Regions from separate parts of the Psychrobacillus sp. FSL H8-0487 genome, predicted to be linked through region 2. Evidence: riboswitches for the same ligand, from Rfam matches in the RefSeq annotation. Region 2 holds a riboswitch; each other region holds the start of a gene.
The links. A riboswitch is a leader RNA that binds a small molecule or an ion and turns the genes downstream of it on or off. The one in region 2 is predicted to bind S-adenosylmethionine.
Positions count from the first base shown of each region.

Region 1: another riboswitch for S-adenosylmethionine. It lies ahead of MHI47_RS00940 (O-acetylhomoserine aminocarboxypropyltransferase/cysteine synthase family protein); the one in region 2 lies ahead of mtnW (2,3-diketo-5-methylthiopentyl-1-phosphate enolase).
Region 3: another riboswitch for S-adenosylmethionine. It lies ahead of metK (methionine adenosyltransferase); the one in region 2 lies ahead of mtnW (2,3-diketo-5-methylthiopentyl-1-phosphate enolase).
Region 4: another riboswitch for S-adenosylmethionine. It lies ahead of MHI47_RS08365 (MetQ/NlpA family ABC transporter substrate-binding protein); the one in region 2 lies ahead of mtnW (2,3-diketo-5-methylthiopentyl-1-phosphate enolase).

Region 1 is NZ_JBBOZA010000001.1:181,255-183,454, forward strand. It holds gene MHI47_RS00930 (YdcF family protein) at 1-229, opposite strand, end outside; gene MHI47_RS00935 (glycerol-3-phosphate acyltransferase) at 244-885, opposite strand; SAM riboswitch class I at 1,043-1,157, shown strand; gene MHI47_RS00940 (O-acetylhomoserine aminocarboxypropyltransferase/cysteine synthase family protein) at 1,270-2,200, shown strand, end outside.
Region 2 is NZ_JBBOZA010000001.1:3,752,552-3,754,751, reverse strand. It holds gene MHI47_RS19220 (2-hydroxy-3-keto-5-methylthiopentenyl-1-phosphate phosphatase) at 1-148, opposite strand, end outside; gene mtnW (2,3-diketo-5-methylthiopentyl-1-phosphate enolase) at 153-1,367, opposite strand; SAM riboswitch class I at 1,472-1,576, opposite strand; SAM riboswitch class I at 1,734-1,890, shown strand; gene mtnK (S-methyl-5-thioribose kinase) at 1,966-2,200, shown strand, end outside.
Region 3 is NZ_JBBOZA010000001.1:2,610,235-2,612,434, forward strand. It holds gene metK (methionine adenosyltransferase) at 154-1,350, opposite strand; SAM riboswitch class I at 1,600-1,716, opposite strand; gene pckA (phosphoenolpyruvate carboxykinase (ATP)) at 1,909-2,200, shown strand, end outside.
Region 4 is NZ_JBBOZA010000001.1:1,692,896-1,695,095, reverse strand. It holds gene MHI47_RS08370 (PPC domain-containing DNA-binding protein) at 1-500, opposite strand, end outside; SAM riboswitch class I at 654-769, shown strand; gene MHI47_RS08365 (MetQ/NlpA family ABC transporter substrate-binding protein) at 862-1,683, shown strand; gene MHI47_RS08360 (methionine ABC transporter ATP-binding protein) at 1,746-2,200, shown strand, end outside.

The DNA.
Region 1 (2,200 bases), 3.6 Mb from region 2:
ATTTTTGGGCATACGCAAGAGCAGCCTCCAATCGATACTGTAAAGCAAAAGAAGGGATATTCCCTTTTTTCACTTTGGCACCAAGCACAATAGCATATTGATTGGTGCCATCTGCCTTTGGATTTTGACCATTTTCAAGCCAATTACTCGTGAGAACCCATATCCCAATTCCACTAGAAATAATCACTACTAATGGGATAAGCACGATCCACCTCATTTTCTTCTTCATGATATTCACTCATTTCATACAGATGGTTTCTTCTTACTTAAGAAAGTGGAGATTCTCATCTCTTCCTTTCGCATTAAACGACGGAAATTCTCGAGATGTAGTACAACAGCCATCAAAAATAGGAATCCGGCAATAGCCATTGGCCCTACTCCTTCTGCAAACCAAATGGATGCACCGATAAAAACAAAGTAAAAAACAAACACACCAATTAATAAATAGTCCGTTAATAATGTAGTTCCGATTAATAATATAAGTCCGATTAAACCAAGCGGCCAGCTAAGAGCAAGTAGTACACCAATAAGGGATGCAGTGCCTTTACCACCTTTAAATTTAGTGTAAAGAGGGAAGTTATGTCCAAGTATTACAGCAGCACCTGCACTATATAGCAGGATGTCCTGTTCCACTATCGAAAAATGTGCGTACTGTGAAACCCAAAAACCCGTCCCAATTACGACTATAACTCCCTTTAAAATATCAATTATGGCAACTAAAATGCCATATTTTGCGCCAAGAACAATAGCTGCATTTGAGGCGCCAGAATTTTTTAAGCCCTCTTTTTTAATATTTACCCCACTCAGATACTGAGCTATTTTAGAACCGTGAATGGACCCAACAAGATAACTGATCACAAGGATACAAATCATCGGAATGAGCATTTTTTTCACCCCCATTAACTTCAATATATTAAACGAATGAAAAGATGAGAAGTTTCAGAATTTTAAAGTATATGTTTTTTAATTATTCAAAAAAGTATTGACAAATAGATTGGTAGAAATCTATACTGTGTAACAAGATGGAAAACTAAATCTAATACTCTTATCAAGAGTGGCGGAGGGAATAGGCCCTACGATGCCCGGCAACCAACAAGTTCTCAACTTGGAAAGGTGCTAAATCCTACAAATTCTAAATTGAATTTGGAAGATAAGAGGAGGAACATGCGAATTTGCACCCTCTTCTTAATTGAAGAGGGTTTTTTGTTTGTTCTAATCCTCCCTCGCCTCCATAAGCGTCCATCTAACTACATTTTAGGAGGAATTCAAATGACCAATCTACAAAAAGAAACACTACTTTTACACGGTGGCCAACAACCAGATCCAGTGACTGGATCACGAGCAGTACCCATTCATAAGACGACATCCTTTGTATTTAGAGATACAGAACATGCACAAAACCTATTTGCTCTTGCAGAAACAGGTAATATCTATTCACGTATTACGAATCCAACTGTGGATGTATTTGAACAACGAATTGCATTATTAGAGGGGGGAACGGCAGCAGTTGCATTTTCTTCAGGAATGGCAGCTATCGCATTTTCTATATTAAACATTGCAGGAGCAGGAGACGAAATTATTGCTGCTGAGAATTTATACGGTGGTACGTTTAATTTATTTGCTCATACATTGCCGCGATATGGTATAACGGTGAAATTTGTAGATTCTACAGATCCAGAAAATTTCCGAGCTGCTGTGACAGATAAAACGAAAGCATTTTTTGGAGAAATTATAGGAAACCCAAGCTTAAATGTATTAGATATAGAAAACGTAGCAGCCATTGCTAACGAAGTAGGAGTGCCTTTACTTGTAGATAGCACATTTGCTACTCCATATGGATCGAACCCTATTAAGTACGGTGCTCATGTCGTAATTCATTCAGCGACTAAGTGGATTGGTGGTCATGGTACTACGATTGGTGGAGTTGTAGTAGATGGAGGAAACTTCAATTGGGACTCCGAGAAATTTCCAGGATTCACACAACCGGATGTGACCTATCATGGTCTAAGATATGGAATAGACGTTCCAAACGTGGCATTTGCAGTGAAATTACGCGTTCAATTGCTTCGTGATTTTGGTCCAACTTTAAGTCCTGAAGCAGCATTTTCCTTTTTACAAGGACTAGAAACACTTCATTTACGCGTACCAAAGCATAATGAAAATGCACAAAAAATTGCGGAGTACTTAGAAAGTAACGAAG
Region 2 (2,200 bases):
CACCATCTTGTATGGAAATTCGTTGTCCTAAAATATCATCTTTAATCGATGTCCATTCTTGTGGAGCAAACTCTTTCATGATTGCCATAATGTTATCCTGATTGGTAATAGTTCCATCGAAGTCACAAAAAACTACAAGATTACTCATATTATCACCTCCATAATTCAAGTGCTGTGTTTAATTCACAATGGGTTTTAGCTGCTTCTTCTAATGGAATACCTTCCAAAACAGCCGATACTGCCTGTCTAAAAGCCAAACCTCCTCCGGTTGCACCGGCCGGATGACCGTGTACTCCACCCCCGGCATTAATGATGCTGTCGATTCCATAGTCATTCATTAACAGTGGTACGAGACCAGGGTGAATGCCTGCAGAAGGCACCGGAAAGCTTTGTTTTACTTCACTAGGCTTTGTTAGTTCTTTCCCTAAAGAAAGAGCTACAGATTTTTCAAGTGCAACACTGCCATAAGGAGAAGGGAATAATGAAAAATCTGCTCCTGCATAGCGGGTAAGTTTACCAAGCGCAAGTGCCGTGGAAACTCCATAAAATCCTGAGGATGTGAATGCTCCGCTATAAGCCGGATGAGCCATGAGTGGTAATTGAATCTCTTCGTCCTCTGCTAACTCCTGAAGAACGTCTAAACCGTATGCATGAACATTAAATAAGAGCGCATCTGCTCCAAGTTCCCGTGCTTTTTTGGCCTTGTCCTTTAGTTTGAATGTACGTCCCGACAAATTTACTGCGTATAGAGTACGATGACCAGTTTCTTCATAGACTTGTCTTAATACCTCTCGACCAGTATTGATACGTGTTTCAAAAGAAGTGAGTGGATTGTCAAATAGGATTTCGTCATCTTTTACAAGGTCAACTCCACCAAGTGCTTGTTGCTTCAGTTGTTGCGCTAGGTACTCGATATCTCTTCCAATGACACCTTTGAAGATACTCATGATGAGTGGACGTTCATAAACTCCCAATCTTTCTCGGATACCTTGAATGCCGAAGCGAGGGCCAGGGAAATGGGATAATATATTTGTGTCAAATTCTAAATCCAATAATTTTACTTCTCCATCCAAAGATAGTTTGCCGAAAACGGTAGTTAAAATTGCTGGTATATCTGCTGAAAAATTTGCGGCAGGATAGAATACTTTAATTTCTCCTTTAATTCTTTCCGGATGAATGGGGTGAAGAATATTTTCAAATTCAGTAACCGATCGTACAGTTCCTTTATGTTTTTTTAGCTGTTCCTGTTCTAAAAAAGCTAAATTGGTCCAAGAACCAATAGTCAATCCAAGGGCAATATCATCCGCTTTTTTTTCAAAAGAACCAGACTTTCCGTATAGTTGATAGTGCGCAGTAATTCCACTCATTTTTTCACTCCTAATATTAGAAAAGCGTAAGTGCCTAGGCGCTAGAGCTAGACAGATAATATAAAAAACCTCTTCAAATAAGAAGAGGTTAATAGCTTAACAACTTCTTATTTCTCAGCCATTTGACTGCAAGAATTAGCACCGTGTTCATAATTGAATCGGTTGCCGGGTATCATAGGGCTTGTCCCTCCACCTGCTCTAAATAAGAAAAAATATTCAGTTTGTATTTAATAAATTATATTGATTATTCCATGCATTAAAAATTCTGTCAACAAGAAATTGAAAAATTATCATTATTCAAAATTGTATTGACATAGCTTTTTCTAATATGCTAGGATTCTAAACAAACATCATAGTTGTACCGCACTCTTATCAAGAGCAGGCAGAGGGATAATGGCCCGATGACGCCCAGCAACCGACCGTAATACCGTTGTGAGACGGGGCGCTTTATGCGCCGGAATGTAAAATTCCGTAAGGCACGGTGCTAATTCCATCAGAAAGTTTACTTTCTGAGAGATAAGAGGTTCAGAATCTCTTATTCTAAGCCTCTTTCTTTTGGAAAGAGGTTTTTTATTTTGTAAATGAGAGGACGATCATAATGGCGGTAGTAGTAATGAAAGAATATGAATCATTAACTAAAGAAACGGTAATTTCACTGGCGATAGAGTTATCATTATTTTCTAGCGAAGCTCCATTAGTTTGCGAAGAGATTGGTGATGGAAATCTAAATTATGTATTCCGTGTAACAGATGGATCCGGTGAGAAAGGCATTATTATTAAACAGGCCTTACCCTATGCAAAGGTCATCGGGGAGAGCTGGCCACTTACTTTGA
Region 3 (2,200 bases), 1.1 Mb from region 2:
AGTGATTATTTGTCTTGATTGATCGATTAATAACTTTCATTGATCGATTTTATGACTCAATCGATCGATTATCAGCACCCATTGATCGATTCTTATTATATTCCCCATGAAAAAAGGCTTTCCCTTATAGGAAAGCCTTTTTTGTTCATACTATTATAATCCAGCCATTTGTTTTAATTGTGCAGCTTTATCTGTTTTTTCCCATGGCACATCAATGTCTGTACGACCAAAGTGACCATAAGCAGCAGTTTGTTTGTATATTGGACGGCGTAGATCTAGCATTTTAATAATTCCTGCTGGACGAAGGTCGAATAGTTCACGAATATATGAAACTAATTTCACTTCTTCTACTTTTCCAGTACCAAAAGTTTCTACAGCAATGGAAACAGGTTTAGCTACACCAATTGCATAAGCAAGTTGTACTTCACAACGATCAGCAAGACCAGCGGCAACAATATTTTTAGCAACATAGCGTGCAGCGTATGCAGCAGAACGGTCTACTTTTGTTGGATCTTTACCAGAGAATGCTCCCCCACCATGACGAGCGTATCCACCGTAAGTATCTACGATAATTTTACGTCCTGTTAAACCAGCATCTCCTTGTGGTCCACCAATTACAAAGCGTCCAGTTGGATTGATAAAGTATTTTGTATTTTCATCTATTAAATTTGTAGGAACAATCGGATTGATCACTACTTCTTTAATATCTTTTTGAATTTGTTCTAACGTAATTTCCGGATGGTGTTGAGTAGATATAACTATTGTATCGATATGAACCGGATTATTGTTCTCATCATACTCTACAGTTACTTGTGTTTTCCCATCTGGACGAAGATAATCTAAAGTTTCATCTTTACGGACTTGTGCCAATCGATGAGCTAGTTTATGCGCTAAACTAATTGGTAAAGGCATAAGCTCTGGAGTTTCATTACAAGCATAACCAAACATTAAGCCTTGATCTCCTGCTCCAATTGCATCTATATCAGAATCGCTCATAGATCCTTCTCTTGCTTCTAACGCTTGATCTACACCCTGCGCAATGTCAGGTGATTGTTCATCAATAGAAGTTAGCACAGCAGAAGTTTCTGAGTCAAAACCATACTTCGCACGTGTATAACCAATTTCTTTAATAGTAGAACGAACTACTTTTGGAATATCTACATAAGTAGATGTAGTAATTTCTCCAGCAACTAATACTAACCCTGTTGTTACACTCGTTTCACAAGCTACACGAGCATTTGGGTCTTCTGCTAGAATTGCATCTAGAATTGCATCAGAGATTTGATCACAAATTTTATCTGGATGTCCCTCTGTCACTGATTCTGACGTAAATAATCGACGTTGTGTCATAGATTGTTCCTCCTATATCCCGCGAGATTTCTCTCAAGAATTGATACGGTACTCATTCCCATGTCAAGCCATTCAAAATGTTTCATGCATTTTCTTCACATAATAGTACATGTAAGTTAAATGCATTGAAGTTAACTTGAAGCCGTTTCGGACTTGGCACACAAGGATAAAGGGCGATGTTCAATAAAAAAACCTCTCACTCACGTAAATATACATGAGGAAAGGTATTAGTATCATAAGCACCTTTCACTCTTATCAATCAAGGAATTTCACCTTGTCTCAGGTTTGGCACCTTTGTAATAATGAAAATACTACAGGTTGCCGGGTTTCATAGGGCCTGACCCCTCCACCAGCTCGGGATAAGAGTATCCGTTCAATTTATCATCATACGTAAGTATGTATAAGATGTCAACTATTTTTGTTTGTATTTTATACACAAAAGAAAAAATTAAAAGTGAATAGTATAGACTAATGAACCTAATGTGTTATACTAATTCACATATCTAGAAAACTTCCTCTTTTGAAGAGGAAATATAAAAAAAGGATGGTATATTCAAAATGAATTCAATCGAAACAGTGAGTGAACTGAAAGCATTGTTAGCAGGAAATAACGTTAGCAGCCAATTGTCAGTGCCACAACTTGTGGAAAAAGCTACAACAAGAGGAGAAGCAGTACTAACTTCTACTGGTGCAGTTAAAGCTGAAACAGGAAAATATACTGGCCGTTCTCCCCAAGATAAGTATATAGTAGATGAAGCTATTTCTAAAGACAAAATCGATTGGGGCTCAGTAAACCAACCAATTTCTTCTGACATTTTCGATGCATTATATAAAAAAATGATTAACTTCC
Region 4 (2,200 bases), 2.1 Mb from region 2:
TAAAGCTGATTAGGTTTATCTTTTTTCTTTTCTACCGGATAAAACTGATTTGCTCCTGTTTCTTCATCAAACTTCCGCTGAAAATCCATACCAATAGTTTCTGCCAACACTAAATCTACTGTAATAACAGGATTTTCACCTTTCATAAAATGACCACCAAAAATATTGCCATATTGGTCACATATTGTCCCATGGAAATGTGTTTCAAACTGTCCATCTCTTTGACAGACAACTCCCGTCCCCTGCAAAAACTCGATTGGCCCCTCTTTGACAACGAGGTTATTGTACCCTACACCTATGGGTGAATCTTCGTTTGGTATCAAATAAACAAATCCACTTCTTTGAAAACTTCCAAAACAACTAAGAATTGTAGCAGAATTAATTCCATTCACTTTACACAATTCCTCTATTCCTTCTAGCAAATCAGTTCCATATACTAAACGCGCTCCTACTACCTTTCCTAGCTGACCAACTGCAAAGTTTGCTCTTACTTTTGACAACGCTTACACACCCTTTTTGTATAATTATTTATTTTTATTAAACATATACTATTTAGAATGTTATACGCAACTACAAAAAAAGTAGGTTGACTTTAATAAGTTGATGTAGTAAATTATATTTTATGAACTGTTGAAAAACTTAATAGCTGATATCTCTTATCAAGAGTAGCTGAGGGACTGGCCCTATGAAGCTCGGCAACCATCCACCTAATAATCTATGTGGAAAGGTGCTAAATCCAGCAAAACAATTTTGTTTTGATAGATAAGAGAGGACTAACGTATGTATGCGCCTCTCTTTCTTTTGAAAGAGGGGCTTTTATATTTATACAACGTTCTGAATAATTATTTGGAGGAATGGAAAATGAAGAAATTTGGATTTTTATTGTCAACGGTACTTTTATCTGGAGCTCTTGTAGCTTGTGGAGATGATGCAACTTCAGAAACTAAAGCGATTAATGAGGACAAAATAGTAGTAGGTGTAACTGCTGGGCCACATGAACAAATTGTAGAAGTGGCTGCTAAAGTGGCTGCTAAGGACGGATTAGAAGTTAAGCTTAAAGTTTTCTCTGACTATATTTTACCTAATACAGCCTTATCGGAAGAGGATTTAGATGCAAATAGCTATCAGCATGAGCCATTCCTAGATACGTTTAACGAAGACCATGGCACAGATTTAGTTCCTGTAGGAAAAACGATATTAAATCCAATGGGTGTCTATTCAGACAAATATGATTCTATAGATGACCTGCCAGATGGAGCAACTTTTGGTTTACCAAACGATCCTACAAATGGCGCTCGTGCATTATATATTTTAGAAGAAAATGGCTTTATCAAAATTAAAAAAGATAAAAGAGAATCAGCAAGTATTTATGACATTGAAGAAAACCCAAAAAACCTAGAATTTATTGAACTAGAAGCTGCTCAAATCCCGAAACAACTGAGTGAAGTAGATGCAGCTGCCATCAATACAAACTTTGCACTTGAAGCAGGTATTAGTCCAAAAGAGGATTCCATATTACTAGAATCTTCCAATTCTCCTTACGTGAACTATATTGTAGTCCGTGCAGAAAACAAAGATGATCCGACAATCCAAAAGTTTATCAAAGCATATCAATCGGAAGAAGTTAAAAAATTCATCGAAGAAGAGTTTAAAGGTTCAGTTTTACCTAGCTGGGACGAATAATGGAGTCATAAACGTTACCGACTTCGGTAGCGTTTTCTTTAAAAAGAAAGGAAGATCGTGAAATGATTGTATTAGAAAATGTCTCGAAAGAGTTTAATAGTAAAAGTGGAGCTGTAAAGGCAGTAAAACAAGTAAATATACGGGTAAATCAAGGAGAAATCCACGGTGTTATAGGATATAGTGGTGCTGGAAAAAGCACACTAATTCGTTGCGTAAATTTACTGGAAAAACCTACGGAAGGTAAAGTTTTCATAAACGGAGTCGAACTTACTTCCTTACCCCTCCCTAAATTGCGTAAAACTCGCAATAAAGTTGGCATGATTTTTCAAGGATTTAACCTACTTAAAACAGCAACGGTTTATGATAATATCGCCATTCCACTAAAGCTACTCGGCTATAACAAAGACGAGGTAAAAAAACGGGTGGAGCAATATTTAGACATAGTTGGTTTAACTGACAAGCATACAAATTATCCTAACCAGTTATCAGGTGGACAAAAGCAACGTGTTGCTATCGC